DNA from 3 places in the Paenibacillus sp. DRB1-1 genome. Region 2 is predicted to be linked to each of the others. Evidence: riboswitches for the same ligand, from Rfam matches in the RefSeq annotation. Region 2 holds a riboswitch; each other region holds the start of a gene.

Region 1 (11,044 bases), 2.2 Mb from region 2:
TAATAATAAAATACACGAGCGGAATTGCCGCAATAATGGGGAAAATATGCGATAAAATAGCCTTTTTTGCATGTCCCTGAACATATTCGTCCCGTACTGCAATCCACACAATGACAGGCACTAGAAAAGGTGCGAAGAAAATGCTGAAATAACAAAGTGACGACAAAAGACCTTTCACGGATTAACCCCTCCTTTATGCATGGTTCTTTGTACATAATACCCCGTTAGCGTCCAAATGATTCCTTTTGCAGCCAGCTTCCCTATATCATAAAAAAATGCTTTTGACAGTTGCCCGAAATGTGATATAATAATCAATGCGCTGAATACATAAGGTTTTATTGATCGCCATCTTGTCCCAGTAGCTCAGCTGGATAGAGCAACGGCCTTCTAAGCCGTCGGTCGGGGGTTCGAATCCCTCCTGGGACGTATAGCAAAAAGCTTCCTACATGTAGGAAGCTTTTTTGTGTTCCAGCAGGATGATTGCTGCTAGCTTTATACCGTCGCCTTCTCCTTATGAGCAAAGAATTGAGGTAGATGCTCTTTGTGTGCTTCTAGCAATTCATCCAGTACGGTTTGAGCAATGTCCCCGCTTGGTACGAGCGGATTCAGGGTGAAGGCTTGCAGTGCTGTTGCATAGTCACCGGTGACCGCCGCTTCAATCGTCAGCTCTTCCATTGCCTTCATCACTTGCAGCAAGCCCCGCTGTGCAGGTGGGAATTTGCCAAAGTTGACAGGTTCGGCACCATGGGCGCGAATGACACTGGTCACTTCGATGGCGCTATCATAAGGAACATCATCAATCGCACCATTGTTACGTGTACTAACCACCATCAATGTGCCTTTGTTGTTATAAATGGAATTAATGATCTCACAGGCTGCATCGCTGTAATGCGCACCGCCGCGTTTGGATAATTCCTCTGGTTTGTAATCCAGATTCGGATCTTTATACAATTCAAACAGACTTTCTTCCAGACGTTTGACCACTTGGCCCCGAGTTCCTTCGTTTTTGGCTTCCTCTAATTCTTCCTTGAGCATGTTATCCGTCATATAGTAATACCGATGGTAAGGACAAGGCAGCATTTTCAATTGACGAACTTGATCATACAGGAAGCGCATGTTCTTAATATTTTCAACGACTTTCTCTGGCTTTGCGCCCGGAGCGTACAGTCCTTCAATGACTTGCTCTGTTAATTCGGCTCCTGTTTTGTCATAAACTTTGTGCCAATGAAGGTGGTTAATCCCTGCAAATTTAAAGAACAGCTCTTCTTCCGGTTTGTCCAGCACAGCCGATGCACTCTTGATCGCGCCGATTGGAACATTACATAATCCGATGACTTTATCCCACTGACCATAACGAAGCACAGCTTCGGTGACCATACCCGCAGGGTTGGTAAAATTAATCAACCATGCATTCGGACACAGTTCTTTCATATCTTCGACGATACTGAGGATAACGGGTATGGTGCGAAACGCTTTGAACATTCCTCCGGCGCCATTGGTCTCCTGACCGATCATGCCATGTTTTAACGGAATACTTTCATCCTTAATCCGGGCTTCCAGCAAGCCTACCCGAAATTGGGTCGTTACAAAATCGGCGTCCTTCAACGCTTCCCGACGATCAAGTGTCAAATGTACCTCACAATCAATGCCTGCGGCCTTCACCATCCGTTTGGCCATGGCGCCTACAATCTCCAGTTTTTCACGTCCTGCCTCAATATCTACCAGCCACAATTCCCGAATGGGAAGCTCTGCATAACGTTTGATGAAGCCTTCTACTAATTCTGGTGTATAGCTGGAACCTCCGCCAATGGTTGCAATCTTTATGCCTTTTTTCATGGTTAGTGCCTCCTAAGTATGTTTTTTAACCGCTTTCTTAAGCACAAATTCACTGTAATCCCTGTAATGCATTACAGGTCAAGCGCTTTTAAAAAACTTATTTTGGGAAGGTGACAATTATAGGGCGGGCACTACGAACATGCTAAACACGAACATGCTAAAATAGAAAGAACGAGGTGAGAAAAATGGCGAATATTCATGAAATTGCAAAGCTGGCAGGCGTATCCTCGGCTACGGTGTCCCGTGTCATTAACAATCATCCGTATGTAAGTGAACCGACAAGACAGCGTGTGCAGGAGGTCATAGACCGACTGGATTATGTCCCTAATTTAAATGCGGTATCTTTAAAAAAAGGCATGACCAAGCTTATAGGGATTATTTCACTTTCTTTTAATGACTCATTGGGTTTATTTGTGCGTGGATTTACAATGTATGCCCAGGAGCATGGCTTTAATATAGCGCTGTTTATTACGAATGGGGAGAAGGGGCGAGAACTTGAAGCGCTGGAAATGTTGCGGAGAAAGCAACTAGACGCCTTGGTCTGTATGATTCGTGTTAATGAGTGGAGTGTGATTGAGCATTATACAAAATATGGTCCGATTGTGACCTGGCAACGTGTAAACATTGAGGCAATCCCGTCTGTATTTATGGATCAGTATCAGGGCTATACGTTGGCGTTGGAACATTTGTACGCCCGAGGATATCGGAAAATTGTGAATGTGTACGGCAGCATGCGGGGGTTGAATACAAAAGAACGCATTCGAGCTTATCATGACTTTTGCGAAAAATACGATTTGGATGCTGAGGCCTTCCCGCATTTTTATGATTTAAATTCAATAGAAGCTGGTGAACAAATAGCTCATTGGTGGGCAGAACGAGAACAAACAGATAGACCGGATGCCTTTGCCTGTTCTACCGATTATTTGGCAGCAGGTCTTTTGACTGAAGCACGGAGACTCGGTGTTTCTGTACCAAGCGATTTTGCAGTAGTAGGCTTTGATAATACTGAAATATCGCATTTGCTTGATTTAACTACGATTCATTACCCGATAGACAAGCAAGCGGAGAATGCGTTCATTATGATTTGCAATGCCCTTGAAGGGCTGGATGAAACGATACATCATCTGGAATTCAAATTAGTAGAGCGAGCGACCACCTAATTCCAAAAGGGACTTCATGTTAGTGGTTATTAATTACCATATTCAAGTTTATATAGTAGGAATAATGGAAGAAAAATGTTGACACATGTTAATAATTGGTGAATAATTTGAGGTGAAAGTATAAAATTTGGATTTTTTGTATGAAGGGTGGTTATGACTTGGGACATACACCTACGATTTTGGCGAAGTTAGAGGATTATTTAGGGGAAAATAATTTGACGCTGGCACAATTTGCCGAACATTCAGGTGTTCATCAAAGAACACTTAATAATTGGATTGCCAAGCATCGTCCTGTTGCGATACATCAGCTAGATCGAATCACTTGGGCTATGGGACTACCAGAGGGTTTTTTTTACGAACTATACATAGATAACTACATCATTGAGCGCTCCCCGGATTGGAGGCGAATTGAGCCGTTGTTGTTTCGCTGTGCGGAACTGGACAAGTTGGATGCTATCCAGCTTGTAGTGGGACATATTATGGACAATCTTCTATATTCCCCAAAGTTATTTGATGCAGCAGAAAAATTATTCGCACAAGGTCAGCACAATGCTGCATTGTTGCTCTACGAAGGGATTGCGGAAGGCGAGAAGTACCAGCACTCTGAACGCTTGGCTATCTGTCAGTATCGTATGTTTACCATTCAGGTGGGGAACAATCAGATCCGAAATCTCAAGGCGGCTACACGATTTGAACCCTTTGTCGAACGTCTGAATGAAATAGATCAACTTGATGCGTTAAAAGATTTGGCGAATGTGTATCGTTCTCTGCGTGAATGGGACAAGCTTGATGCAACTGCTCGAAAAATGAGAGCCAAAGCGGAGATCCAATATTCTTTGAAACATCAACAGAAAAAGCGAGAGTGGGAGGAGTCTGAACAGAGGCTGAGTCGCCCGATGTTTGTGTACATTACCTATGCTGATTTACTGTGTGCGAGTGTCTGTGAAGCGCAAGGCGATTATCAGCAAGCACTACAATTTACAAATGCCTACGCAGATTTAGGTTGGGTGATCGAGACAGACCAGGAAACCCAACACTGGGTCAACTTGTTCAAGCATTGGGCAGAAGGTAATACTTTTGTAAATAGGCTCCTATCTGGAGATACCAATGTGCTTCCTCATTATGTTGAATATATTGCATCCACATCAATCACTACCGAGAATGAAAAGCTATCCAAGTTGCTGAACGTTATGATTGCTGCTAACCGATATGCAATAGATATCAATGATGTCCTTTCACGTTTTGAAGTGGAGATTAATTCTTTTGCTCTGCTATCACAATCTGCTGATATGTACACCCAACAAGTGATGCCAGATTATTTTGCATGGTTTGGTTACGAACTGGCTTATTACTATTTAAGACGGGGAATGTACAATGATGGCTTTAAACACTTAATATATGCATTGGTAAAAGCCCACATACTAAATAATGAGACTTATTTTATAAACTGTACGGGGCTTTTTGCACATTTCCAAGCACACGCGCTTCCCGAAACAAGGGAAGAGTATTTCAAACTATTAGAAAAGGTGTGGTTAGACAATGTTGAAAAAAATGATTCTGCTGATCATCGCTGCTAGCTTCTTGTTTATTTTAGCAATGCCTGTTCAGTCGCATAACCAAAATCAAAGAATAACGCCTCACGTACAAATTGGAGGTGCTTAAACGGCTAGAAACAAAGACAACTCTCACCGACTAGTTCAAGTTTGGGGAGTTCAGCGGCTATTAGAGATCAAACAACATAAGGTAAATCTCTAAGTCAGATTTGATTGGTATGCTCTATATTCATTGGATCTTTTTATGCAAAGGGCCTCTGTTCCACTTAATTAGTGGAAACGGAGGCTTTTTTATTTGGATTTAGGGGCATCTTTGTTTATGCAAACTTTTGGGATGTTCTTTTTTTGTTAGGCGCATTATTTGAAAATCCAAAAAACGTCTTTTTGTCATAAAATATGACATATAGGAGGGATCATGCTGATGAACCAAGGTGTGACTTTACTTTGTGTCGAACGAGCTAGGAAGAAACTGTACCAGGTCCAGAAAAAGTATGGATTTTTAACACATCCCAAAGTAATAGAACAATCTAAAAAGCTGGATGATCTGTTGAATCTTTATCAAACATGTAGATCGGATCATTGAGAAATGAGACCATATTTTTCTTTAATTCCTTGACCGCACCTCTAACCTGTTCTGACTGTGTCACGGCTGAAATCACCGCCACACCATCTGCACCTGCACGTGCGACTTCCTCAATACGGTCCACTGTAATACCTCCGATCCCAACAATCGGCACATCAATTCCCGCTTTACGCATCTCATATAAAATTGCCGGTCCCTGTACGGCATGGGCATCATCCTTCGAGATGGTGGGATAGATTGGCCCGACACCGAGATAATCCGCACCTTGCAGGATGGCTCGACGTGCTTCCTCAATAGTATGGGCGGAGACGCCGAGAATTCGATTTCCGATTCGCTCGCGGACGGATTCGGCGGATTCATCGTCTTGACCGATGTGAACACCGTCGGCGTCGATTTCAAGAGCCAGCTCCACGTCGTCATTGATGATGAAGGGGACACCAGCGTGGCGGCACAGTTTCTGTAGCTGGCGCGCAAGTTCGAACATAGGAACGCCCGTTAACGCGCCGTGGCCCTTTTCTCGAAACTGGACCATGGTTGCGCCGCCAGCCACAGCCTCTTGCACGACCCAACTTGGTTCAGCGAGGCAGTTCACGCTTCCAAGCACCAGGTACATCTGTAGCTGGCGGCGCACCACCTCTGGCAATATTCTGCTGCTCATCGGAGTACCTCCTGACGACGGCGGTAGGCCCAATGATTGGTTGGGCCATGTCCCTGTCCAAGGTGTAAAGTATCCTCAATCGCCGCCTGGATGAAGGCTCTACCATTCGAGATAGCTTCCAGTACAGACATTCCTTTCCCTAATTCAGCAGTTATCGCTGCCGAGAAGGTACATCCTGTTCCGTGTGTATGGACAGTCCGTACCCGCTTGCCGCTCAGCTCTGTAAAGGCGGTTCCGTCAAAGAGCAGGTCAACAATCTGTCCGCTGCTCTCGCTCTCGTCAGCGTGGCCGCCCTTGATCACAACGAATTTTGGTCCCATACTGCTAATATGTCTCGCAGCCTCGCGGCGATCCTCCATTGTACGGATGCTGATCCCTGTCAGGGCTTCCGCCTCCGGGATATTCGGTGTAACGACTAGGGCCAAGGGAAACAGGTCGTCCTTCAAAGCCTGCACCGCTTCCAACTGCAGCAGTTCAGCACCTCCCTTGGCAATCATCACGGGATCGACGACGACCTTTTTCCAGCCGAACTTTCGGATCTGCTTGCTCACAAGACGGATGATACCCGCATTAAACAGCATGCCAGTCTTTAGGGCATCCACTCCAAGGTCTAATCCTACAGCTTCGATCTGTTCCGCTGTTGCTTCCTGTGGCAGCGGATATACGCCGTGAACCCCTAAGGTATTCTGTACGGTAATGGCCGTAATAGCCGACATGCCGTACACGCCAAGTTCTTGAAAGGTTTTGAGATCGGCTTGAATTCCGGCCCCGCCGCCACTGTCCGAACCGGCAATCGTCAGTGCTCTGGGTACACGAACGTCTGTCATCGCGCACCACCTGCTGTGGTTGTTCCTGCTTCACGGACAGTGACCTGCCCCTCCAGCGAACCTGTATGTAGTTTGGCGAGCTCGTCGAGAAAGGCAATCTGGAAGCTGCCGGGCCCCAGCTCTGCGGTACGTGCTGCGGCTCGGGAAGCTGCTGCACCGTAAAATGCCAAGCCTGCTGTACCTGCGAGCAGCAGGTTGGGTTCAACAGCTGCAAAAGCACCTAACACAGAGGTCAGCAGGCAGCCTGCTCCGGTTACCTTCGTGAGCAGCGCGTCTCCGCCGCTAATCATTCGTGCTTCGGCCCCATCGGTGATGACGTCCTCTTTTCCAGTGATGACAACCATTGAATTGAGCGTTTGAGCAGCCCGAATTGCCAGATCGACATTGCCGCTGTCAGCACTGTCACCAGCATCTACGCCTTTAATCTCACGCGCTTCTCCAACAAGATGCGCGACTTCGGCTGCATTGCCCCGCACCAATGAGATTTTGACTTCTCTCAGGATTCGCAGTGCCGACTCAGTTCTAAGGCTCGTTGCTCCCGCACCGACCGGATCTAGCAGGACCGGAACACCGTGTGCATTCGCCGATTGTCCAGCAATGATCATGGCATCCACCAGTTCGCGGTGCAGCGTACCGATGTTTAACACGACGGCTCCCGCTATTTTTGCCATATCTGCTACTTCCTCGGGTGCATAGGCCATCACTGGGGAGGCGCCCAATGCATACAGGCCGTTGGCCGTAAAGTTAGTGACTACCACATTGGTCATATTGTGAACGAGGGGTTTGCTGTTTTGTACCTTCGTCAGGAGAGCTGAATAACTTTTTTCCCATGTACTCATAATGATTATCCTCTCTATAGTTGGTGGTTCAACATGGCATTAACCGTACTTCACGCATCGAATCGCCAGGATGACTATTCTAAGACCGCTCCCTGCATCTGGACCGGCCATTCTTCCTGGTTATAAGCCATGTCCCAGAACTTATATTCCAGCTGGCAACTCAGTACAAAATGCTCAATCATCCGCTCTCGCTCAGCAGCCGTTGTGCCTTCTGCCCAAGCATCTACACGTTCTCGGAACTTGAGTGTTGTATCATCAAGCTGGTCTCCATAGAAGCCCATCCATTCATAGAACGGATGAGACTCATCCGGCTTTACTTCATCCAGCAGCCTGCGGCCAATCTCGGCATACGTCCACATACATGGCAGCAGCACAGCCAAGATCTCGCCCAAACTGCCCTCATGCGCGATCGTCAGCATGTGACGGATATAGTGATGGGCCGACGGAGCGAGTGGATATCCCTGCAACTCTTCATAGGTCACCCCTGCGATAGCACAGAAATTTTGATGCGGATGAACCTCGCTGTGGAGAATAAAAGAGATTTGTTCATTAAATACTGCCATGTCCTCCCGATTCGTGCATTTGGAGATTGCGATGCCGTATATCCGCATGTAGGCGTTCAAATATTCAAAGTCCTGTTTTACATAGTGAATCAGCTGTCCCCTTGTCAAACTTCCTTCAGCAATACCTCTCACAAAGGGATGCTCAAAAATCGCTTGAAAAATGCCGTCCGCCTGCCGACGGAGTTCTTGTGTAAAACTCAATTTCCCCACCTCCATTAATTGAAGAGCAAGAAGTCCTGTAAGGATACAATTCCGAAACAACGCTAAAAAGCCGCCCCGGAAAAATGGAGCGGCTTCAACATAGGCCCAATACGCAAAAAACGCTTGAAACCTTATATACGAAGGCTCCACTTTCCTACGCTAGTACGAACTAGATCAGGTTCAAAGGGTCCAAGATACATTCTTGTCTCAGCCATATTGGCTCCCCTAGTGGACTTCTATTCTTTTGACTATTACTGTACATACGTTCATACGCTATGTCAAACATAGTGTGCAAAATATTAAATTTCCTCTAGTTAGGTGTTTTGGGCTTAGTGAGGGTGATGAATTACACTTTCCACGGCTTTGACCTTGGCATATTCCGGTTTCCACATTGCATCTCGTATAGCTTGTTCCACATCTGAAATGTGCGCCTGAGCTACCTGATCCTGAATCGCGGCATTTGCAACCGCAACCGCAACAGCGTACGAAACTTCGCGTAATTTTCGGATATGAGGGAGTAGCGCACCGCCAGGCGTATTCGAATCTACACCATTGGCAACAGCAACTGCTGCGGCTGTAAACATCGCAGGGGTAATCCTTTTGGCTTTAACCACAATCGCACCTAGACCCAGTCCCGGAAAAACAAAGGCATTGTTCGCCTGTCCAATCTCAAAATTTGTATCGTTATAGGTGACGGGCTCAAAAGGACTTCCGGTTGCGATCAGTGCTCTGCCATCTGTCCACCGGATCAAATCCTCGGGTACTGCTTCTGCAAGGTTTGTAGGATTGGACATGGGCATAATGATCGGGCGTTCTACATGCTTCGCCATCTCCTTGATGATTTCTTCAGAAAAGGCACCTGCTACACCGGAAGTTCCAATCAATATCGTAGGCTTCACCTGACGGATGACCTCCAGTAGCGGTATTTTGCCGTCACCCGACCGGGTCCATGAGCTGACTTCATCCTTTTTGCGCACATACGGTTTCTGATACTCCAATACGTCTTCCATATCTTCCGTTAACAGCCCGCGATAATCAAAGGCCCAAAAGGACTTGAATGAATCATCTGCGGAAAGGCCATCCTCGATCATAGCGCCCCGAATTTGGTCAGCGTTACCGATCCCTGCAGCCCCTGGGCCGAAAACAAGTATTTTTTGTTCACGCAGCGGAGTCTTGGTGACACCCACCGCCGAAAGAATCGCAGCCAGGGTCACCGCTCCTGTACCTTGTATATCATCGTTGAAGGTGAGAATGCTTTGACCGTATTTTCCTATAATATGGCGCGCATTTACGCTACCCACATCTTCCCAATGTAAAAGCACCTTCGGGAATTGCGCTAACGTTTTGCTGATAAAGGTATCAATAAACTGGTTATAGGCTTCTCCGCGAACCCGTTTATGGCGGTTTCCGATGTACAGTGGATCATTCAGCAGCTTTTCATTATTCGTGCCCACATCCAGTACAATTGGCAGCACCCGCCCGGGATGAATGCCTGCCGCAGCCGTATACACTGCAAGCTTGCCAATCGCAATGTTAATCCCCCCGACGCCCCAGTCACCAATCCCCAAAATACTTTCGGAATCTGTCACGACGATCAGATCCACATCCTCGCCGCTTAATCCAGAGTTATAGAATGCTTGTCCGATGCCATTCGGGTTATCTATTGACAAATATACGCCTCCAGGGCGGTTGTACTCGTGACTATACTCTTGAATCGCGGTTCCTACGGTCGGCGTGTAGACTACGGGCAGCATTTCACTCAAATGATCGGTTAGCAGCCGGTAGTAGAGTACGACATTTCGATTGTGAAGGTCGTTGAGAGAAGCATTTTTACGCAGCATGGTGGGTTGTGCGAGAAACTGCTGATATGCCCGTACGCTCTGTTTCTCCAATGAAAGGACGGTTGGAGGAAGGATTCCTTCCAAACCCAGATCTTTGCGTTCTTCTTCTGTAAAAGCGACACCTTTGTTCAAAAGAGGATTTGCCAACACATCCTTTCCCCGTAATGGAGTAGATAATGACCCATCGCGATTGACATAAAATGCTTCCATAGAAAGACCTTCCTTCTCTTCATTTTCATAACGAAAGGATTTCACAAAATTCGATTCCAGTCGCTCCGAAGTGCAAGATATAGACGAACTAAACCATTTCGATCTATATCTTGTTCATTGAAAGTCGCTTATCGGATTTTTGCAAAATCCTCAAGATGACATGTTGTCCATAGTATGGACGTGCAAATCTGTTTTATTCTTCTATTTATCTATGACAAAATAACCATATATATTTCCTTTTGTTGATCTAAAAGAACTAATTTTCGATATAGATGTGCTACCTAATTCTGATGGTTTTGGTTCTAATGTATCAGGTCTAAATACTCTGTTTTTATTAAATATGAAAATCAGTTTTTCTTCTCTTATATCCTTATATATCATGGAGTGTCAGCTATTTTGTTAAGGAAATATGAAGTATTTGGACATTAATTTAACTCCTATAAGCAAACATTCTTAATTCTTTTTCAACAAAATAGAACTATTCGGAGGAAAAGGAGAGGTTTGTGTGCAGGGACCTATAGCCATTTTTAGCGATAACGACAGGGCTATTGATTATCCCAATGTGATTTGTTTTTACCAATATATACAGTGCGAGGACACGGAGGCAGCTTCAGTCTACGAGAACGCATGTTGTTGCCTGATTGATTATAGGGAGCCGGGGCAGGCGGTACAGAAAGCCAATCAGATCCGTAGCCAATTTCCGCAAATGCCATTGTTACTGGTGACGGATGTAACAATTCCGTTCAGTGATCAGCATATGGTGCAAATCACCG
Region 2 (11,044 bases):
GTTACCGATTAGGAAAGGAAGAGGATTATGAAAGAAGTGATGGTATATACCGACGGTGCTTGCTCGGGAAATCCGGGCCCTGGGGGCTGGGGGATTGTTTTGCTGTATGGGGAACATCGTAAAGAGCTGTCAGGTGCCGAGAAAATGACGACAAACAACCGTATGGAGATCAAGTCCGTGATTGAAGCACTGAAGCTGCTCAAGGAGCCTTGCCATGTGAAAGTGCACAGTGACTCTGCCTATGTCGTCAATTGCTTCAAACAGGGCTGGATTAAGAATTGGCTTCGTAATGGCTGGCGCAACAGTAAAAATCAGCCAGTGGAGAACAAGGAACTATGGGAAGAATTGTGGGAACTGATGGGTAAGCATGAGGTTGAATATGTGAAGGTTAAGGGACACAGTGACAATGAACTGAATAATCGCTGTGATTTTCTGGCGACCAGTGCTGTTAAAAATTTACGGTAGCATCTGCTGCTGTTTTCTGTTGAAATTTGAGATATGAGAATTTTGCAAATCCTCATATCTGTAATGATAAAAAGTGGAAGAGAGGTGAGTATCGGATGCAACGCGGATTGACTCAGGCGGCTGCCGGAACCGCTTCGACTTGGGCTTCGCTCAAGCAGGAAATTATTGAGGCAGCTCCAGGGCTGGGTATCGACTCCATCGGGTTCGCATCCGCCGACCCCTTTCTGTCTCTGAAAGCTATATTGGAAGAGCATCGTGCGAAAGGCTATGAATCCGGCTTTGAAGAGCCAGATATTGATAAGCGGATCTACCCGGAGCTGTATGGCTCACAGCCTGCATCTCTGATTGCTATTGCAGTGGCGTACCCTTCCAAAATGAAGGACCCGCCGAAGTCGGACAAGGGGAAGTACCGTGGTATTTTGGCACGTTCAGCCTGGGGGAAAGATTATCATCTGGTACTACGCGAAGCGATGGAAAAGCTTGAGGCTTTTATAAGTGAGCGGGTACCTGATGCCATATTGAAAAACATGGTGGATACCGGAGAATTGTCCGATCGAGCCGTTGCGGAACGCGCAGGGATTGGATTTAGCGGCAAAAATACGATGATGATTTCACCGACGTTAGGATCATGGATTTATCTAGGTGAGCTGTTGACGAACATTCCTTTCCAGCCAGATGAACCAGTAACGGATGGTTGCGGCGAGTGTACCAAATGTTTGGATGCCTGTCCTACGGGCGCGCTTGTGGGTCCTGGACAGCTGAATGCCCAGCGGTGTGTGTCCTTTTTGACGCAAACGAAGGGCTTTCTGGATGAGGAGTTTATGCGGAAGATAGGGAATCGGCTGTACGGATGTGATACCTGCCAAATGGTATGCCCCAAAAATCGGGGTCTCAACTGGGATCACCATCCTGAGCTTACACCCGATCCTGAAATTGTGAAGCCGTTGCTGCTGCCGTTATTGGATTTGAGCAACCGTGAATTCAAAGACCGATTTGGACAAAGTGCGGCGGCTTGGCGGGGGAAGAAGCCCATTCAACGCAATGCAGTCATTGGACTGGGCAATTTCAAGGATATCAGCGCAGTGCCCAAGTTAACGGAGGTTTTATTGAATGATCCGCGTCCCGAGCTACGAGGCACGGCGGCGTGGGCTTTGAGTCGAATAGGAGGGGAAAACGCTATGACAGCGATCAAGCAAGCATCAGAGAAGGAACAACATGAGCAAGTACGCGAAATGATCGCGCAAGCGCATTCCAAACTAGAGGAACAAGAGCAGGCAGAACAGCAAAAGGCGTCTGAATTACCAAAATCAGAAGTAACGGCGGGAGATTCACAGGGGGGTCCAACCACCATTTATTATGATGAGATGGAGACACCTGTGGGCACGTTGACGCTGTGCGCTACGGATCGGGGGCTGTGCCGAATAGACTATGGCGTTTTTCATGCGAAGGAAGCACTGCTTCAGCAATGGGCCCGAACATGGATTGGGGAATATGTCTATGTGCAGGAGCCGGAAAAACTGCGCGAAGCCGCAGACCAATTGCGTGAATATTTTGCGGGAGAACGACGGGAATTCAGTATAGCCTATGATTTGAGAGGCACTCCTTTTCAAGAGCAGGTATGGCGTGCACTGCAAAATATTCCGTACGGGCAAAGTGTGTCCTACAAAGATATTGCGGAATCGATCGGACGAGCCAAGGCGGTACGTGCTGTGGGTGGAGCCAATAATAAAAATCCGTTACCCATCCTGTTTCCATGTCACCGGGTATCGGGTGCAAACGGAAGTTTGGTCGGCTATGCTGGAGGCTTACCAGTCAAGACGAAGCTGCTGGATTTGGAGAAACAATAAGGACATATGTTTGCAAAAAGTGATTTGCTAGCTGTCCCATGTTTTGCTATGATAGGTTCGTGCAATTCAAGATGTTTCATATAAATATACAGAGGTGACGACTTCGTGGTGTGGAATATTGTCATTCCGATTATTACCCTGATTGCTGGTTTGGTTGGGGGATTTTTCATCGGTGCTTATTATCTTCGTAAACAGCTTGAAAAGATGCAAAACGACCCTGAAACGCTGCAAAAAATGGCCAAACAGATGGGTTACAACTTGAATGGGAAACAAATGCAAAAAGCCCAGCAGATGATGAAGAACCAACAGTTCTCCAAAAATCAGCCTGGTCCGCGTAAAAATCAGGGCCGTCGGAAATAATGAGCAACGAGAGCACGGATGCCGCATGAGGTTGCTGCATAGAGGAGGATTACTGTGGCTGGCGTAAAAGATTATATTAACCGCAAAGCTGCGGATAACCGGGATAAAATCGAGTACCATGTGGAGCAGATTTTACAACTGATCGGTGAGGACCCCAAGCGTGAAGGGTTGTTGGAAACACCGGCACGCGTTGCGCGCATGTATGAGGAAATATTTGCGGGTTATGAGGTTGATCCCCGGGATGCGTTGGGTGTGACATTTGACGAGAATCACGAGGAGCTTGTGATCGTGAAGGACATCGTCTATTACAGCCAGTGTGAGCACCATATGGCTCCTTTCTTCGGAAAAGTGCATATCGGCTATGTACCCAGCGGCAAAATTGTAGGACTGAGCAAGCTTGCACGTCTGGTAGAGGCAGTGACCCGCCGATTGCAGGTACAGGAGCGTATTACATCACAGATCGCTGATATTTTAAATGAAGCGGTCTCCGCTCACGGGGTTATGGTGGTCGTGGAAGGCGAGCACTTGTGCATGTGTGCAAGAGGTGTCAAAAAGCCTGGTAGCAAAACGGTAACGTCTGCAGTACGCGGTACGTTTCGTGATGATGCAGCGCAGCGCGCAGAGTTTTTGTCGCTGCTCAAGGATTGATCGAACATCGCAAGACGTTTATGTGATGAACAAAAAAAGGGTGGTTTACGCATAGGCGTAGCCACCTTTTTTTGTTAACATCAGAAATAGAGACGACGGGATAGCTACCTTAAAATTACGATTTGCCTATGGATAACAGTTATTTTTAAGATAGGGGATAACGTATGGAGAATGTACATAGATCAACAGAAAAAACAACAGCTTTGCCTGAGTTGCAGTGGTTTGAAACGCCACTCGCGGCCACTCAGGAGGATGTTTTGTCTCCGCTGGCTTGGGAGGAGTTGGCCTGTCGGCAAGTAGGGAAAGGAGCTACACCCATTTTGCATCTATGGCGGCATCCGTCAGCGCTTGTGATCGGTCACCGGGACCGAAGGCTTCCCTACGCCCCACAGGCGATGGAGCGAGTGCGCAACGCGGGAACCTCGGTATGCGTACGCCCCTCGGGTGGAGCAGCCGTCATGCTGGACAGGGGGGTACTGAACCTGTCCTTGATCCTGCCGAATCCACAGCGGGCCATCAGCCTGCATGAAGATTTTCGGCTCATGGCAGCGCTAATTGCCGATGCGCTGGTTCCGTGGTCTGGCGAGGCGCAGACCGGAGAAATCCCCGGGTCCTTCTGTCCCGGGGATTACGATGTCAGCGTCCGGGGCCGCAAGTTTTGCGGCATTGCACAGCGGCGCCAAGCCAAGGCGTATATCATCACAGCCTTCGTGATGATTGAGGGCAGCGGTGCAGAGCGTGCAGAGGCGGTGCAGCAGTTCTATACAGAGGCAGCCGGGGACACGTTGGCAGGCGTGCAGCAGCAGGATTACCCTCGGGTGAATCCAGCAACGATGGGTAGCCTGGCAGAGCTGGCTGGCGTGCCGTCTGTTGAGGCGTACACGTCATCTCTGCGCCGTGTCGTTGAGAGCCGGACAGCCATTTTACCTGCCGATGGCTGGCTGGTACACCCGGAAGGATTGACCGAACAAATGGCAGCGCTCAGAGAGAGATACGATTTGCAGGTGTAATTTTTATTTAGCTTAGAAGCCTATTAGTGCGTGTTCAAAAAGTCGGCTTTTCAGGATCGAGAAGGTTGGATGAAGCCAGGGACTGAGTAGCGGAGCGTAGACAGATCTACGTGAGCAACGGAAGGTCTGGCTGAATTCAAGATTCGACGTCGAATCCGCTTCTTGATTAGCTTCGTTATGGAAAGACGACTTTTTGAACAACCTCTAGAAGGGTTGCCATCTCAGTTTGGAGGCTTGGGTATAGCGCGCCTCCACCTCTGGCCAGTTAACGACATGCCACCAATCCTCAATGTATTTGTTGCGCTCGTTTTGATGCTTTAAGTAATATGCATGTTCCCATACATCTATCGCCAGCAGCGGAATGGACTCCCATTGAGTCAGATTCTGGTGCTTTTCGGCCTGCAAAATTTCAAGCCGTCCCGCGCGTGGACTCCATACCAGGATAGCCCAGCCGCCACCCTCGACCTTTTCGGCTGCCGAGCTGAATTGCTTTTTGAATGCATCGTAGCTGCCAAAATCCTTTTTAATCTGTTCAGCCAGCGGTCCGCTTGGGTTTCCACCGCCTTGAGGACTCATGATCGTCCAAAAAAGAGTATGCAGATAATGGCCTGCGCCGTTGAATGCCAGTTCACGTTCCCAATGTTTTACGAGGTCAAAATCACCTGTTTTTCGGGCTTCTTCCAGCTTCTTTTCCGCTTTATTCAGGTCATTCACATAGCTCAAATGATGCTTATCATGGTGAATACGCATCGTTTTCTCATCAATATACGGTTCAAGCGCATTATAGGGGTAAGGGAGCGGCGGTAGCCGATGTCCCCCAATAGGAACCGACCGGCCGATTGAGGTCTTTTCCGTTGCCGAAGGTTGCGCTTGGCTGGACTTGACGCCTTTAGTCGTCCATGCGCCTTCTCCCCTTATGCCTGCCTGCCGTTCTCGAAACGCTTCCTCTGGGTAATTCTCACCCTCTTCCGCTACATGATACAACCTAGCAGCCCTTGCGATGGAGCCGGGTTCTTGAAAGGGGGTTGTCGAGATCAGGAAATATTGGCTTTCATGTGCCGCGTGTAATACAACTCCGGCGGATTTTGGCTGCTGACGCAATGCATGACTGTGCTCGCTCAGCAGACCGAGCTGTCGTACATACTCCTGTGACTGACGGTTTGCGGTTTGCAGCAAATCGTCCAGTCGACGATTTAGTTCTTGGGAGTCAGGCTGAGTGTTTAAGGCTGACTCTGTCAATGGTATCTTTACAGATGATGTTGCGTCTAATCCCCTTGACTGTTTTGAATGTTCAGTGAATTCGTGTGTATGTGCTTGTGGAGCAGCCGACATCTGTTTCCATTCCTGATGCCACGCCTGATCTGCCGGATCGAGTGCGCTCCGTTGCTCTTCTAGCAACTCTATGGCGGTGCGTTCCGTCTGTTCGAATACAGTCCGCCAATCATCCAGCAGCCGTACATAAGCAGGCTCCAGTCCCTCGGTAGCGGATTTAATTACTTCCACATGCCAACTTTCCTGCTGCTTCCAATGCCGAATTTCCTCCAGCACACGTAAGGGCAGGAAAGACCCATAAGTACTCAGCATCGTTTTTTACCTCCCGTATCCTACTATGGCTATCCGGCGGATCTGGCAGATCTGCCCTGGATGCATACGTACCCAGTATATTCGCTGTCTCATCAGGAATATGTCTATGAACTCCCTTAATCCGGTCACATCTGTTACGTAGAACAATGAATAACCATGGAAAACGAAAAAGAAGCCCAGCTACGGCACGGGTTAAGTGTCATAGGCAGGCTTCTTCCAGGCGAAGAATAGAATACAGTTCTTCGAAGAATTTACTTCGTAGTCGTTTGTTTGTGGGCATCAGCGACGGTTTTCTTATCCTCCAGCTCCTGTACACTGCTTAGAAACGTCGATACCCGTCGCAAATATTCACGAGGGTGCTCTCTGAAGATAAGCTCATGTATCCCGTTTTTAACAATCCATACACTGGAAAGCGGATTAGTTTGATTGGCAGCGAGCTTTTCCGCAATAGGATAAGGAGCTTTTTCATCCTGTGTACCATGCACAAACATGATCGGGAACGGATAGTTTTCCTTTTTAACCTCCTGATATGGAATCTGATGCAAGCTGGTGCCGTTCAAAACTGGAAACAGCAACTCCAGAATTTCCAAAGACGGATGTCTTGGCAGATTAATTTGATTGTGAATGTTATGGTACAGCGTATCCGGTTCCAGCAGGAAGGTGCTGTCCAAAATCATTGCGTCCACATCCTTGGTTTGCAAGCCCGCCTGAAGAGCGGTTCCTGCCCCCATAGAGAAGCCCCATACGATAATCTCCGACGAGCCGCGTTGCTTCGCAAGCTGAATTGCCCCGAGAAGTTGCTGGGATTCCGCTTTGCCTCCGGTCGCGACTGCTTTGCTGTTTTGTGACGCGAATCCATAATCGAACATGACTACATTAAAGTTCAAACTGTGGGCATAATGCGCCAGATCATACATGGGAATCCAGCTTTCTTCGCGGTTAGCTCCATAACCATGGCTGAAAATAATCGTTTTCCGCGATTGATCCGCTGGGATATACCAGCCTTGTACCATGCGGCTACCATCCTTGGCAGGGAAGCTGACTTCCTCATAAGGCATGCTTTTGGCCTGCATCGGATTAGAGTACAGCGGTGCAACGGTGGGATTCGTAAGTACCCATGCGATGTAAGCATGCAAGGCAATAAAACAAAACAACAGAAAAAAGACGACCGACAGCAGCAGAGCAATCACAACGTGCTTGAACCGCAGCAGACGGGGATTAAAGAGTGGGGTGGACGGCTCCTGAACAGCGGTCTGTAGCTGAGAGTTGCGCTGGGATGTCGAAATCATGTAAGAGCCTCCTTATATAAAATTGATCTTCGTTTCATAGAATATAGGTATAATTCCACTTGAAAATGATAGTGTAGATCCGTATAGATACCTATTATCGTATGATGGGGATTATCCAAAGTCAACGCCTGAACCGGAAAAGTAAAAATGATGCAAAGAATTGTCGATGTTTGTTCTCGTTCTGTAATATGGTTGTCACAAAAACATCGGTTTACAGTAGCCGCGACTATTCTATATAATTTATGTAACCATGTTTCATAGTGTGAAACGAATATGGATACAAGAGGAGCGGTTCACGATGGAAGACCGTAAATTAACCGTTCGCGCTGTAGAGCGTGCACTTGATATACTGCTGTGTTTTACCGCAGATTCGGATCTTGGCCTGACGGAGATTGCCTCCAAAATTGGTCTACATAAAAGCACGGTTCATCGGCTGCTGACTACGTTGGAGGATCGGGGCTTTGTCGTTAGGAATGCCGAAACGGAAAAATATCGACTTGGCTTCCGCATTTGGGAGCTATCCACGCATTTGTCCCAAAGTGACGAGCCGGCGGTGTTGTTACAGCCTGCAATGGAAGGATTACGTGACCGTTTGGGCGAGACGGTCAGCTTGTACTTACGGGACGGCAGCATGCGTATTCGCATACAAGCCGTGCAGAGCAATCAGGCGATTCGCAGGGTCGCGCCTGTAGGTGCGCGTATGCCGCTTGCTGTAGGGGCCTCTAGCAAGGTGCTGGCAGCCTTTATGCCGCCGCAGGAGCTGGAAGCTCTGCTAAGCGGGGATGAATGGCCGCCCTCGGTAGACCCGGAGGTCTATAAAGCCCAGCTACAGGATATCCGCGAGAAGGGCTATGCGACCAGCTATGAAGAACGGGAGCCAGGGGCTGCTGCTGTGGCTGCGCCAATTGTAAACCGGAAGGGACAGGTCACTGCGGCTTTATCTGTATCCGGTCCGGTCAGTCGGCTTGCACCCGAGACGCTACATGACTTTGCTCCGATTTTGATTGAAGCGGCGAAGGAAATGGGGCTTATGCTTCCGTAACAAGAATGAACACAGTTGAAGCAAGCAGAGTGATTTGATGGGGAGCGTCTCCTTGGTAAAGGGAACCTAGAAGGGTTGCCAAAGCCATAAATTTAAAGTAGTCTGGTAAGGATGGCGGGATATCTGTTATAGCCGCCTCATGTGAATAGAAGTATCACAGTTACTGGGGGAGCCTGTAATGCCGGGCTGAGATGGAATCGTGCAAGATTCCGGACCCTTTGCACCTGATCTGGATCATACCAGCGTAGGGAAGTAATCGGCCAATGAAATGTATACGCGGCTGCTGTCTACGGTGACGCATTGGAATAGGATTATTCCACATGCGTACTGTCTGGATAGCTGCCTCGTTAGATTAGCCGGTTCCCTAGGGAACCGGCTTTTTTGCATAGATCAGCGCCTCCCTGGGAATGGTTCCGGATCGGTGTGACATTTCATCGAAACGGGAGGAATGGACAATGAAGCCGACAGAAGCAGAAGGAACAAAAGGAACAGAATTGAAATCAAACGAAGTAAGATTGGTAGGAACAAAAGAAGTTGAGGTAGAGAAGACAAACGGGGAGCAAGCCAATGGGGTAACGCCCTTTCCAGGAAGCCGTAAGGTATATATTCAAGGCTCACGGCCGGACATTGCCGTGCCAGAGCGCGAAATTGCTCTTCATCCTACACATACGCCGCAGGGCACGGAGCATCATGAGCCATTGCGTGTATATGATACAAGCGGTCCCTTGACTGACGAAGCCTATCAGGTCGATATCCGTCAGGGCCTGCCTCCATTACGGCGAGCTTGGGCACTGGAACGGGGCGATGTGGAGGCTTACGAGGGACGCGCTGTACAGCCGGAGGATAATGGACTGAAACCTGGCTCCAAACGGGAGACAGTGGAATTTCCCGGCGTGACCAACCGTCCGCTTCGTGCTTCGCAAGGTCGTACAGTGACACAAATGCATTATGCGCGGCAAGGGATCATTACGCCCGAAATGGAATTTGCGGCGATCCGCGAAGGGGTGGAGCCTGAGTTTGTACGGCAGGAGTTGGCGGCTGGACGAGCCATTTTGCCTTCGAATATCAATCACCCGGAAAGTGAGCCGATGATCATTGGGCGTCATTTTCACGTGAAGATCAATGCGAACATTGGCAATTCTGCGGTTACCTCCTCCATCGAGGAGGAAGTGGAGAAAATGACCTGGGCTGTGCGTTGGGGCTCGGATACAGTTATGGACCTGTCCACAGGCCGTAATATCCATACAACACGTGAATGGATCATTCGGAATTCTCCTGTACCAATTGGGACTGTGCCGCTGTATCAGGCACTTGAAAAGGTGAATGGCGAAGCAGAAGCGCTGACGTGGGAGCTGTATCGCGATACGCTGATTGAGCAGGCGGAGCAGGGAGTGGACTATTTTACAATTCATGCGGGTGTATTGCTGCGGTATATACCGATGACGGCGAATAGAATGACGGGAATTGTATCCCGTGGCGGGTCGATCATGGCAGCCTGGTGCCTTGCGCACCATCAGGAGAATTTTTTGTATACACATTTTGAAGAAATCTGCGAAATTATGAAAGCCTATGATGTGGCCTTTTCTCTCGGGGATGGTCTACGTCCAGGTAGTATCTATGATGCGAATGATGAAGCACAGTTTGCAGAGCTGGAAACGTTGGGCGAGCTAACGCAAATCGCATGGAAGCATGATGTTCAGGTCATGATTGAAGGGCCAGGACATGTCCCTATGCATAAAATCAAAGAGAATGTGGATTTACAAATGGAGATTTGTAAGGAAGCTCCCTTCTATACCTTGGGACCGCTCACGACGGATATTGCCCCCGGATATGATCATATTACTTCAGCCATCGGGGCGGCGATGATCGGTTGGTTCGGGACGTCCATGCTGTGCTATGTTACGCCTAAGGAGCATTTGGGTCTGCCCAATAAGGATGATGTCCGCGAGGGTGTCATTACCTACAAAATTGCGGCACATGCTGCCGATCTGGCGAAGGGTCATCCACGGGCGCAGCAGCGGGATGATGCTTTGTCCAAGGCACGCTTTGAGTTCCGCTGGCGGGATCAGTTCAATCTGTCGCTTGATCCCGAGCGGGCCTTGTCCTACCATGATGAAACACTACCGGCAGAGGGCGCCAAGGAAGCACATTTTTGCTCGATGTGTGGTCCCAAATTTTGTAGTATGCGTATCACGCAGGACATTCGCGCCTATGCAGCGGATAAGGGGCTGAACACTCAAGAAGCAGTAGCTGCCGGGATGCGTGAGAAGGCAGAGCAGTATCGGGATGGAGGTCAGTAAAACGAACGTGTGAGTTTAGGAACACATGAATTAAAAAAAGCCGTGGTTCTCTACAGTCGATGTAGGAAACTACGGCTTTTTAGCTTATGTAAAGCGGGATCATGCAACCGGATAAACGGCGCCTTATTTTTTACCCATTTTTTCATTCAAAATGTCCTGAAAGCTGAGCTTCTTCTCTGAGCTATCTTCTTTCTTCTGCATACTCACCGCGTTGGCACGTTGGTATTGGTGGTGAAAGGGCATCAGGGTGTGGACGGTTAAGTTCATTGTATTCATGTAGGTCATTCCTCCAATTCCATATTGTCAAATTCAGATTGAGTTGCTTAGGACGTCTGTATAGGACTATTTGTATGTACTTGATGTCGTAATGCTAAGTAGGTTGCTTGGTAATGTTTCAATCATTATACCCACATTTTTTCAAAGTAAAACGCTTTTGACATAAAACAGGAAGATGGTCATATGTGTCCAAAATGTCGATTAGGAGGATGGTCGTTTTAGA
Region 3 (11,044 bases), 330 kb from region 2:
GTCATAAACTGCTTCCGGGCTTTTAACGTTCCTTACCAAGTAAAATTGGAGACTGGGTGGCTTCGATTGTCCAGAACTTGCTCAGGTGGGCAAGCATGACCAAAAAACGCGAGTTGCAGGGGTGAAATAACCTCTGCAACTCGCGTTTTTTACATTAATGGTGATAAAGCGCTGTCCAATAGAATTGAAATTTGCTTATGCCACAGCCTTATTTAAGCTCCAATTTTTATAAACTACGTCTACTTAAATTTGTTCCTGACTATATTACACTACTAAGTATAAAATTGGAGGGCGGACCAGGCTCCGGCTTGCCAAACAAATAACCCTGAGCCAGTGATACACCTGCTTCACGACAAAATTGAAAATCCTCCATCCGCTCTACTCCTTCAGCTAACACTTGGCCTCCAAAACGAAAAGCCGATTCTACAATCCCTGTAATTTGCCGCTTCTGATCACTATTACTATGACAGCCGTCAATTATACTGCGGTCAATTTTAACATAATCCGGCTGAAGGCAATTCATAAGTTCGGTCGTAGAATAACCTGCCCCCACATCGTCCAGGGCTACCGAAACTCCTCGATTGCGATATTGATCAAAGATATGATGCAGAAAATTAAGGTCGTCTATCTCTTCCGTTTCTACGACCTCAAATACAAAATCCTTCGTACTCATGGATAACCGATCAATCGTCTCAAAGGTGTGATTCAAGCAATAAGCCGGATTATAAATGGTGGAAGGAAGAAAGTTAATAAAACGTTTAATTCCCGCCGGAAGGCATGTTGCACTTTTTTCAATAGCGGAAATACGAGCCGAGCGATCCAGATGAGCATGCAAGCCAGCTTCACGGGCGATTTCAAACAGCCGGAAAGGCTGAAAAGGTCTCTCTGCATGTGACGGACGCAGCAAAAACTCAAACCCGATAATATCCAGCTTGTGGTCAACAATGGGCTGCATATGGCTGGAAAAACTTTGATCCTTAATAATACTCACGATATCTGGATGTTGCAGTCTGGCTTGCAATTGACTAAATAAAAGCCAGTCCTCATATCCTTCGATATGATGCAAACCCGTTACCACAACTTGCATATGGTTCAGGTATTCCTGCGGCAGACGAGCCAGTCCGTTAACCAGCTGTTCCAGCTCTGAACGGCTGTCAAAGCGAAACTCTATGCTGCCCTCACGCCCATGTTCCTGCTTCAGTTGTTCCGATAGCATACCCAAACCATCTAATGCTGGAGTAAGCGACACCCTGGAATGCCTAATTATGAGCAATCCTTGATCCTTAATAGGTAATATGATGCTGCAATTGCTGCATGCCATAATGGTCCTCCTCGGAACAATTTTCCGGTTTTTTCACCATTATATCACAAATAACTAGAACAAAAGCACTATATAATTACGTGTTTTTACAAAAAAGTAGCTTATTCTTAACGACAACTTAGGACTTAAGTACATATTCGACAAAAATCAGAAAACTTTTTACAATCATGATAAATTCGGGGCTGTTGTTTTTGGCATCAAAAAAAGCAGCAAATCTCTTGGTTAAAGAGACTTGCTGCTTCATTCTGATATTGAGTGGAAAATCCGAAGTTATTTGGACGCCTTCGGCTTCGTTGTTTTAGCTGGTTTAACAGCTGCAGGTTTGGTCGTTTTAACAGCTGGTTTTGCTGTCGCTTTCGCGGGAGCCACAGCTTCCTTTACAGGAGTCGTTGTTGCACTAGGCTTAGCGCCAGCTTTTAAGCTGTATTTGGCAAAGCCGTCTGCCGCGCTGCTCAAGTATGAAATTTGTTGATTTCCTGCCAGCACGTCTTTGGCATCAGGAGAGGACTCGAAAGTAACCTTTGCCTGACCAAAAGGAGCAAGAGACCAATTGCCATCCGCCGATGGATTAATCGTTCCGTTCGTACGGATATAGTCAATAATGACCTGGCGACTTTCATCCGGTGCTGCCATCACAATTCGTTTGCCATCTGGGTTGGCCAGTTTGGATGAGGAAGCACGATAGTTATTGGTGGCTACGATAAATTTCTGCGCAGGATCAATAGCCTTCCCATTGTATTGCAGATCCTTGATACGATGAGCTGAAGAATCAATAATAGTTCCCTTGGCATCATATCGTGCAGGCTGGGTTACATCAATCTGGTAATTCACACCGTCAATGACATCAAAATTGTAGGTTGGGAAATCTTTGTTGATCAGCGATTGCTCCTCAGTTTGCTTTGGATCAATGCGGTTGAACTGACCTGCAGACCACTCCAGCCACTCCTGAATTTCAGCACCGGTCACTTCTACAGCATGAACCGTGTTCGGATACACATACAGATCGGACACGTTTTTAATCGCTATCGTACCTTCAGGAATGTTGGTGTAATACTCGGCTCCGTTTCGACCACCGGCCTTGAATGGAGCGCCTGCCGACAATACGGGAAGTTTTTCGTATTCAGTTCCTTTAAGATGGTTTTGAACATACCATTTCTGTGCATTCGTTACGATTTGAATAGAAGGGTCGTCCTGCACTAATGCAAAATAACTGTTAATCGGTGCAGTCGTTGTTCCAACAGGTTGACGAATATAGTCCAGCGTTCCTTTATGCTCTTCCCTGATCGAATCTGTCAGTTTGTAGTCAGGAGTAAACTGCACAGCCTGGTTTGTGGTACTCACAACCGGACGCACTTGAGACTGGGAGTTGATTACGTTCCACTCGTTTTTTTTCTTTTCCAGGCTCAGATCAATAATCCCCAGATCCTTGCCCCATGAAGAAGCTTCCACGGCCGGTACGCCATTAATGGTTCCCTTATCCAGATCTACACCCTTCATATCTTTAAAATCAGGGCCAGGGAAAGATTTATGAGCATGCCCAAACAGAATAGCGTTAATTCCGTCCACCTGGCTCAAATATTTAACGGCATTCTCCATCATTGGCGTTTGTGGCACATCCTCATAACCTGTATGCGCAAGAACGACAATAATGTCGGCACCTTCCGTTTTCATTTGAGGAATAAACTTTTTCGCCGTTTCCACAATATCCTTCGTAACGACTTTATCCTTTAAATTGGCTTCATCCCACTGCATAATTTGAGGTGTGACCAAGCCGATTACGCCCACTCTAAGGATATGCTCTTGGCCCTTCTCGTCGGTTACCGTTTTATCAAGAATTCGATAAGGGGTAAAATAATTTTTAGTAGCTTGCCCCCCCTTATCAACATAAACATTCGCATTTACGTAAGGAAAATCGGCTCCCTTGAGCGACTTCTCCAGAAAGTCGAGGCCGTAGTTGAATTCGTGGTTGCCCACTGTCGCCGCATCATAGCCCATCAGGTTCATCATCTTGTAGACCGGATGGACACCGCCTTCTTTCTCGAAGGTTTTATTTCTGGCCATATAATCGCCTAATGGATTGCCCTGTAACAAATCACCGTTATCGAACAGCATGCTGTTTCTCGTTTCACTACGCGCCTGTTGGATCAAACCGGCTGTGCTAATCAGGCCATATTCGTTGGTTTCTTTGTCCGAATAGTAATCATAGTTCATCAGGGACGCATGAATATCCGTTGTTTCCATAATCCGCAAATTCACTGTAGCGCTATCGCGAGAATTGCTAGCTGCCCAGGATGGAGCGGCTGAAAACACCAGCATACTACAAGCTACAACTGCTGCTGTAAACCCTTTAAACCAATTTTTACGAAATAACAAAATATACCCCTCCTCATTAAGGTGTATGCCTCATATACATACTTTTGCACATATATGTAAGCCTTGAACCCACCATTTCTATTTTAATCCAACGCCAGGCAAAAGAGTAGTCATTTACTTAAATTATTTATGAAAAAATAATTAATTTTCTCAAAAAATAAAAACCAGCAAACCTCCTTAAAAACTCGGAGATTCACTGGTTTGTCGATTTATATTCTTATTATTTATTCCACACTTGGCGCTCAGTTTGCTGACCCACATACTCAATGCGTGTCGGATTCACGTCCAGAATGACATAATCGGGATCATCCGGTCCGGAAAACCATTCCTTCAAGGAATCGTTCCACACTTGTTTGCGCAGCCCCTCATCAGCTGTGATCTGGACGGTAGCCTCCACTTCTACGACTTCCTTCGTACCACCAACTTCATAACCCAGCAGCAGATAAGCATTCGGATTGTCCTTTAGCTCATCCACTTTATGCGTTTTGCGATCTGTCGCCAGATGAATGTTCATTCCATCGTTAAAAAGGGCCATATAGCGTACTTTTGGTTTGCCACCCTCTACCGTACCTAACGAGCAAAATTTGTTGTTATCCAAAGCCTTCACAATGGCTTGTTCCAGTTGGTTGCGATCCAATGTTTCCGTTTTACCCACAGTACAACAACTCCTTTTCACGAATTAGAATTCTCTACGGCCACGCCATTGGGCACCAGCCCATCTGAACCTACCTGCGTAGCTGTTCTAAAAATAACATGACCGGATCGAATCGGATTGATTCATGCTCATTTTCAGATCAAAGCTCACAGTAAAAGTGTACCCTGTCGTTCGGCAAATGAACCGTCATCTCTCCCTTCATGCTGGACAGACCCGCATTCAAGGCATATAATCGTCGTAGTAAACCCGAATAAATGAACCCATTAAACCATACAATGCCAGGGGTGCTGGAATCGGCCGGCTGAGAGTGTGTCCCAAGACACTGACCCTTACAACCTGATCTGGGTAATGCCAGCGTAGGAATGCTTAAGCAAGATGTGCCTTTTTTACATAGGACCATCCCTTACTTTGGTATATACAAGCGCAAGCGTCCCGGAAACTCGGGGCGCTTTTTTTATTGAAGATTATGTTGTTGGAAAGATCGCGTCCGGCAGATGTTATTTTTAGAAAATGGGGAACTTAAGCTGTCTGATTGGACGGATAACGGGTAATTAAAGGAGAGAACACAACGATGAAGCGCATGAAAATGTTAAGCCTGGGACTGATCAGTCTGTGGCTCATGGCCCTGATCCTGACCGCTTGCGGTGGAAGTGCCCCCACATCCCAAGAAGCGGCTCCCGCTACCGACACCCAAACGTCTACTCCGGCAAAGGGGCTCAAAGATGTTAAAGTCGTGCTCGACTGGACACCCAATACGAATCATACGGGACTCTATGTCGCTAAGGACAAAGGATTTTACGAAAAAGCGGGTTTGAATGTCCAAATTGTTCAACCTGGTTCAGGCGGAGCCGATCAAATGGTTGCTTCTAATGCTGCTCCTTTTGGTATTAGCTACCAAGAAGGCGTCACACAAGCTCGTACGCAAGGTGTGCCGCTTGTATCCATCGCTGCAGTGATTCAGCATAATACCTCAGGCTTCGCAGCCCCAGTAGATCGCGGAATTAAGAGCCCGAAAGATTTTGAAGGTAAAAAATACGGCGGTTGGGGCTCTCCCGTAGAAGAAGCGGTCATGAAATCCATCATGGATTCAGACAAAGGCGATGTGAGCAAAGTGAAGATCATCAACATGGGCAATGCAGACTATTTTACAGCCGTGAAGCGGGATATTGACTTTGCTTGGATTTTCTATGCATGGACCGGAATCGAAGCCCAGCTTCGAGGTGAGCCATTGGATATGCTGTATGTAAAAGATTATTCCAAAAGCCTTGATTACTATACGCCTGTAATTGTAAGCAACGAACAGACGATAGAAAATGATCCAGAGCTAGTCAAAGCATTCATGGACGCTACCGCACAAGGCTATGAATACACTATCGCCCATCCAGAAGAAGCTGCGGACATCTTAAGCAAAGCTGTACCAGAGCTGGATAAAAAACTGGTGCTCGCCAGCCAAAAATGGCTAAGCCCGCGTTATCAGGACGATGCCGCGCAATGGGGCGTGCAAAAAGCAGAGGTATGGCAAAACTATTCGGACTGGATGTACGAACGCAAGCTGCTCAGCAAGCCTTTGGAAGTCGATAAAGCCTTCACAAATGACTTCTTGCCCAAGCGCTGATCATTTGTTAAAACGCAAAATAAGACCGAACTAGAGAAGTGAACGAAGCGCCACTACGCAGTCGGATGCTGCCTCCCATCGCTGTTGTACCCAGAATTCTTTTATGAATATCCAGAGGTTGAAATCTGGGTACAAAGGCGAACGCTAACGCTTGTACAGCACCATTCCGCCCACTTCGTTCTCGTTCCACTTGGTTTATTCTTTAGTTTTTCATATTATCTAAGCGCTAAGTAGGTGCGCTTGTGTGTTAAAAATGCCACACAAACCAGCTTTAAAAACAGGGTGCTTTTAAGGCGGTTGGCAGCGGAGCGGTTCATTTGAATCTGGAAAAGCGCAGCGTTCGCCTTTGCCGTTGGATTCTTACCTTTTAAAATTTATTCAAAGAATCCCACGGCAACAGCGATCGTAAGATCAAATGAAACGCGAAGCGGTCTCCCCGCCTTAAACCACCATATTTTTTTAATAACACTCCAAATAAAGGACAGGTGAATTTGCATGGCTAACACACTGCTCAGTATTCAAGTAATCCCTAAAACTCCTAATAATGAGGACTCTTACCCGTATGTAGATAAGGCGATTGAGGTCATTCAGCGCTCCGGCGTCAAACATCAAGTGAATCCATTGGATACGACCATGGAGGGCGAGCTCGACGAGTTGCTGAAAGTGGTCAAAGAAATGCACGAGGCTTTGACGGAAGCGGGCAGTCCCAGCGTCATTTCACAGATCAAAATCGCACATAACCCACAAGGCATCAGCATGAACAAGCTGACCGAGAAATATCGCCCATGAATCCGAAAGGCAAGAACGCATCCTGGTGGAAAAGCGTATGGCCGCCCCTTGTGGCGGTCCTCTTCTTTTTAGCGGCCTGGCAGGGGGCGGTTTCCTATTTGCATGTTGAATCCTGGCTGCTGCCTGCTCCATCCCTCATCGTACAAGAGGGCATGGCACAAACGGCGCTGCTTGGTGCCCATACATGGGCTACGATTCGTCTGACACTTGCGGGATTCGCTATAGGGACAGCAACGGGACTGTTGATCGCCATCGTTCTTCATACAATTCCTTTTCTCAAATCCGCCCTGTATCCGCTGCTTATTCTGAGTCAAAACATTCCGATCATCGCTCTAGGGCCGCTGCTCATGGTGTGGTTTGGTTTTGGCGTGCTGCCCAAGCTGATGGTCATTACCCTAGTATGCTTTTTTCCCGTGGCTGTAGCGGCCATGGACGGGCTGACTCGAACAGACCGTACGATGATGAACTATATGCGGATGTCGGGTGCAAGCCGCATGGCTATTTTTATGAAGCTGGAGCTGCCACATTCCCTGCCGCAAGTCTTTTCTGGCGTTAAAATTGCTGCTACCTATAGTGTGATGGGTGCGATCATTGCGGAATGGATCGGAGCTAGTGAAGGAATTGGATATTATATGCTGCTGCAAAAATCAGCCTATCGCACGGACCTCATTTTTGCCGCCATCGGCATTATTGTTGCACTCAGCTTACTCATGTTTGTGGTTATTTTACTACTGGAGAAATGGCTGGTTCGCTGGAAACCCGATCAAGAGTAGCTTCCTCCTTGAATTACATACAGCAAAGAAAGGACGTGGCGCGTATGAGTCTGCATCCGACTGAATTATCATCACACAACGCGGCTAATGAACAACGAGCCGGGGAACAACAGAGTCCTTCAACTGCTCCTCCTGCTTTGGAATTGGACGGGATCAGCCTTGCCTTCCGCGAAAAGCGAAGCTTACTGCCCGTACTACAGGATGTATCCCTCACAGTCAAGCCGGGAGAATTCGTTTCCCTCATCGGTCCGTCAGGCAGCGGCAAAAGCACGCTGTTTCATATCATCGGTGGGCTACTCAAACCCCAGCAGGGACGTATCCGTATGCACGGACGGGACATGACTGGTGAACGTGGGCATATCAGCTATATGCCGCAGCAGCCCGCCCTTTTCCCGTGGCGTACCACGCTGAACAACGTACTGCTCGGGCAGGAAAATTCTCCACGTAAAAATAAAGCAGTACCCCCTCAGTACGCCAGTGAACGCGAGCGTCGCAAAGAAGCCTTGCAATGGCTCGAACAGGTTGGACTTGGTAAATTCGCCAAGGCGTATCCACATACGCTGTCTGGTGGAATGCAACAGCGCGCAGCCTTTCTTCGCGCACTGCTCAGCCCGCAGGAATTAATGCTGCTGGATGAGCCGTTCAGCGCACTCGATGCGCTGACACGTGCAGACATGCAGCAATGGTTATTACGGATGTGGGAAAAGAACCGCCGTTCTGTGCTGTTTATTACCCACAGCATTGAAGAAGCGTTGCTGCTCTCCGACCGCATCTATGTGCTGTCGGCGCGACCCGCTTCAGTGGTGCATGTCGTAGATGTTCCTTTTCCCCGCCCGCGTAGGGAAGAAATCACCCTCGATCCGCTCTTTATTGAATGGAAGCGGACCATGACCAGCTGGATGCGCGAGGAAAAACATAAACTGGACGGCGACATGGACACCACTGAAAGTGTCCGTAAAACTACCTCAGACGACGGGGTAAATCATTATGAATAATCTAAATAGGCTCTCTGCATTGAAATTGAACGCTTCCGCAACCGCTCCATTGATCGACGCGCATATTCATTTAGACAGCTACCCGCCCGAACAACAGGAATTACTGCTCGCTTCACTTGCCAATAGCAGCGTCCAAGCCGTGATAGCCGTGTCGATGCATCTGGGCTCCAGCCGAGCCAATCTGCAGTTAGCCAAGCGTTACCCCGGGCTGGTACGACCAGCCTTTGGCTTTCATCCCGAACAGGCTCTCCCACCGCAAGCTGAGCTTAACCTCTTGTTCGACTGGATGGGCGAACATGTACAGCAAATGGTCGCCGTGGGTGAAGTCGGCTTGCCCTATTACAATCGGCTGGAAGCCTCACAGAGCGGTTCACCTTTTGACCTCGCTCCCTACATAGTGCTACTAGAGCGCTTTATCCAGTTTGCAAGCAAGCATAACAAACCCATTGTCCTGCACGCCGTTTATGAGGACGCAGACATCGCCTGTGACCTTTTGGAACGTCATGGCATCACACAGGCGCATTTTCACTGGTTCAAGGGCTCTGCCGCCACGACCGAACGTATGGCCCGGAACGGCTATTATGTCTCCTTCACACCGGATCTCCTGTACGAAGAAGATATCTGCAGTTTGGCAAGACAGTATCCGTCTGATCAGATCATGGCAGAGACAGATGGTCCCTGGCCGTTCGAGGGACCTTTTACTGGACAAGAGACACATCCCCGGATGACTGCCGACGTCATTCGTGCGTACAGCAAGCTGACCCATCAAGATGAATCTGCCGTCCGTCAATTATTTTATGAAAACACGAGACGCTTTTACTCACTATCTGATTGATAAAGGCATACCAGCAAAGAACCTCCTTATTTACGCGGGACTTCATCATGCGTAAATAAGGAGGTTCTTTTATTTTGCAGAGTTTTTTGTCACTTCTCAGCTTTTATTGCTTCAAGAAACCCTTATGTTCCAAAAATGGCTTCAACTGCAAGCGTGCTGGCTCGGTCAGTCTCGCAGCCATTTGCTCAGACCATGGCGTAGAACGTTGACCGCCTGTACGTTCCTTCAAATATTCCGCAGATGTGTGATCGTATACCTCTACAGCTTTCATCGTCTGGTTTTTATCGTAACCGTTCATATGCATAACACCGGACAGTGGAAGACGTGGACGCAAGCCCGTTTCCTGATCCGGTACACCAATACACATACCGAACACTGGATACACCAGCTCTGGCAACCCTAACAACTCAGATACCTCTGCTATTTTAGTACGAATACCGCCGATGTAGACGATGCCCAGGCCCAGTGATTCAGCGGCTACCGCTGCATTTTGTGCAGCTAACGCGGCATCAATGGTCGCAACCGTATAATTTTCGACGGAACCTTCATAGGAAGGCTGACCTGGCTGATGGTGGAGCGTGACCTGCTTCAAACGATACAGGTCTGCGCACCATACCAGAAACGCAGGGCATTGCTCAACGTAAGCCTGCCCTCCTGCCAACTCGGCCAGTTTTGTCTTTAAAGAAGGCTCGGTAACGGCAATAACGGTATATGCCTGCACATTGCTGGACGAGGATGCCATTTGGCCAGCTGCCACAATAGCTGCGAGCTGCTCGTCGGTAATGGGGTCTGACTTGAATTTTCGCACAGACCGGTGGTTCATCAACAAGGAAATCGTATCATTCATGACTGCTTCACTCCTAATCCATAATATAAGCTCTTTATCTACTTCAAGCTGTGAGTATACGAAGAAGTTCTTGCATGCTTGCATGGCACTCCTACAAATATTATGGAACTTTCGCGAATGATAAGCAACCTGACGTGATGAAAGTTGAATGGTTTAAAAAAACAAACGCAACAAAAAGCAAGCACGCAGAAAACCAATTGTGCGTACTTGCTCTATACTCTGATAATAACTTTATCTCGCAACAGATGTCCGACAGCACGCTATCCTGCTAATACATCCATACATTCACAGCTTCACCCGTTGGAGACGCAGTGCATTCAGCACAACCGAAACAGAGCTAAATGCCATGGCTGCTCCCGCCAACCATGGGGCGAGGAAGCCCAAAGCGGCAATCGGAATACCGATCACGTTATAACCGAGCGCCCAAAACAGATTTTGCCGTATGTTTGTCATGGTCCGGCGGCTCATTTCGATCGCATCAGGAATGCTGTTCAGGTTGCCGCGCATGAGGGTAATATCCGCCGCCTCCATGGCCACATCCGTTCCCGTGCCCATCGCCATCCCAATATTAGCAGTAGCCAGTGCAGGCGCATCGTTAATACCATCTCCAACCATAGCTACGATCATGCCCTGCTCCTGAAGCCGTTTCACTTCTTCAGCCTTTCCTTCAGGCAGCACCTCCGCCAGCACTCGTTCAATTCCAGCCTCGGCGGCAACAGCCCGCGCAGTCCGTTCATTGTCACCCGTAATCATGATGACTTCAATGTTCATCGCGCGCAGACGGGTAACTGCCTCCCGTGAGGTTTCTTTAATCGTATCCGCCACGGCCACCAGTCCAGCA

What was found. A riboswitch is a leader RNA that binds a small molecule or an ion and turns the genes downstream of it on or off. The one in region 2 is predicted to bind thiamine pyrophosphate.
Region 1: another riboswitch for thiamine pyrophosphate. It lies ahead of tenA (thiaminase II); the one in region 2 lies ahead of thiC (phosphomethylpyrimidine synthase ThiC).
Region 3: another riboswitch for thiamine pyrophosphate. It lies ahead of ACQW03_RS08985 (ABC transporter substrate-binding protein); the one in region 2 lies ahead of thiC (phosphomethylpyrimidine synthase ThiC).

The regions. Positions count from the first base shown of each region.
Region 1 is NZ_JBODQH010000001.1:3,862,973-3,874,016, forward strand. Features, by position in the region: gene ACQW03_RS17210 (DUF4870 domain-containing protein) at 1-178, opposite strand, end outside; tRNA gene ACQW03_RS17215 (tRNA-Arg) at 353-426, shown strand; gene ACQW03_RS17220 (6-phospho-beta-glucosidase) at 493-1,836, opposite strand; gene ACQW03_RS17225 (LacI family DNA-binding transcriptional regulator) at 2,022-2,996, shown strand; gene ACQW03_RS17230 (helix-turn-helix domain-containing protein) at 3,155-4,573, shown strand; gene ACQW03_RS17235 (aspartyl-phosphate phosphatase Spo0E family protein) at 4,965-5,132, shown strand; gene thiE (thiamine phosphate synthase) at 5,077-5,790, opposite strand; gene thiD (bifunctional hydroxymethylpyrimidine kinase/phosphomethylpyrimidine kinase) at 5,787-6,617, opposite strand; gene thiM (hydroxyethylthiazole kinase) at 6,614-7,456, opposite strand; gene tenA (thiaminase II) at 7,531-8,220, opposite strand; TPP riboswitch at 8,355-8,457, opposite strand; gene ACQW03_RS17260 (NAD-dependent malic enzyme) at 8,550-10,271, opposite strand; gene ACQW03_RS17265 (glycosyltransferase) at 10,777-11,044, shown strand, end outside.
Region 2 is NZ_JBODQH010000001.1:1,703,279-1,714,322, reverse strand. Features, by position in the region: gene rnhA (ribonuclease HI) at 28-465, shown strand; gene queG (tRNA epoxyqueuosine(34) reductase QueG) at 561-2,312, shown strand; gene ACQW03_RS07515 (YneF family protein) at 2,418-2,672, shown strand; gene folE (GTP cyclohydrolase I FolE) at 2,727-3,320, shown strand; gene ACQW03_RS07505 (lipoate--protein ligase family protein) at 3,485-4,330, shown strand; gene ACQW03_RS07500 (Fe-Mn family superoxide dismutase) at 4,535-5,914, opposite strand; gene ACQW03_RS07495 (alpha/beta hydrolase) at 6,166-7,203, opposite strand; gene ACQW03_RS07490 (IclR family transcriptional regulator) at 7,502-8,245, shown strand; TPP riboswitch at 8,401-8,513, shown strand; gene thiC (phosphomethylpyrimidine synthase ThiC) at 8,701-10,545, shown strand; gene ACQW03_RS07480 (hypothetical protein) at 10,669-10,821, opposite strand.
Region 3 is NZ_JBODQH010000001.1:2,033,573-2,044,616, forward strand. Features, by position in the region: gene ACQW03_RS08970 (EAL domain-containing protein) at 260-1,321, opposite strand; gene ACQW03_RS08975 (bifunctional 2',3'-cyclic-nucleotide 2'-phosphodiesterase/3'-nucleotidase) at 1,592-3,694, opposite strand; gene ACQW03_RS08980 (pyridoxamine 5'-phosphate oxidase family protein) at 3,915-4,349, opposite strand; TPP riboswitch at 4,620-4,729, shown strand; gene ACQW03_RS08985 (ABC transporter substrate-binding protein) at 4,921-5,964, shown strand; gene ACQW03_RS08990 (hypothetical protein) at 5,972-6,154, opposite strand; gene ACQW03_RS08995 (MTH1187 family thiamine-binding protein) at 6,460-6,753, shown strand; gene ACQW03_RS09000 (ABC transporter permease) at 6,750-7,526, shown strand; gene ACQW03_RS09005 (ABC transporter ATP-binding protein) at 7,571-8,521, shown strand; gene ACQW03_RS09010 (TatD family hydrolase) at 8,514-9,356, shown strand; gene nfsA (oxygen-insensitive NADPH nitroreductase) at 9,460-10,203, opposite strand; gene ACQW03_RS09020 (heavy metal translocating P-type ATPase) at 10,489-11,044, opposite strand, start outside.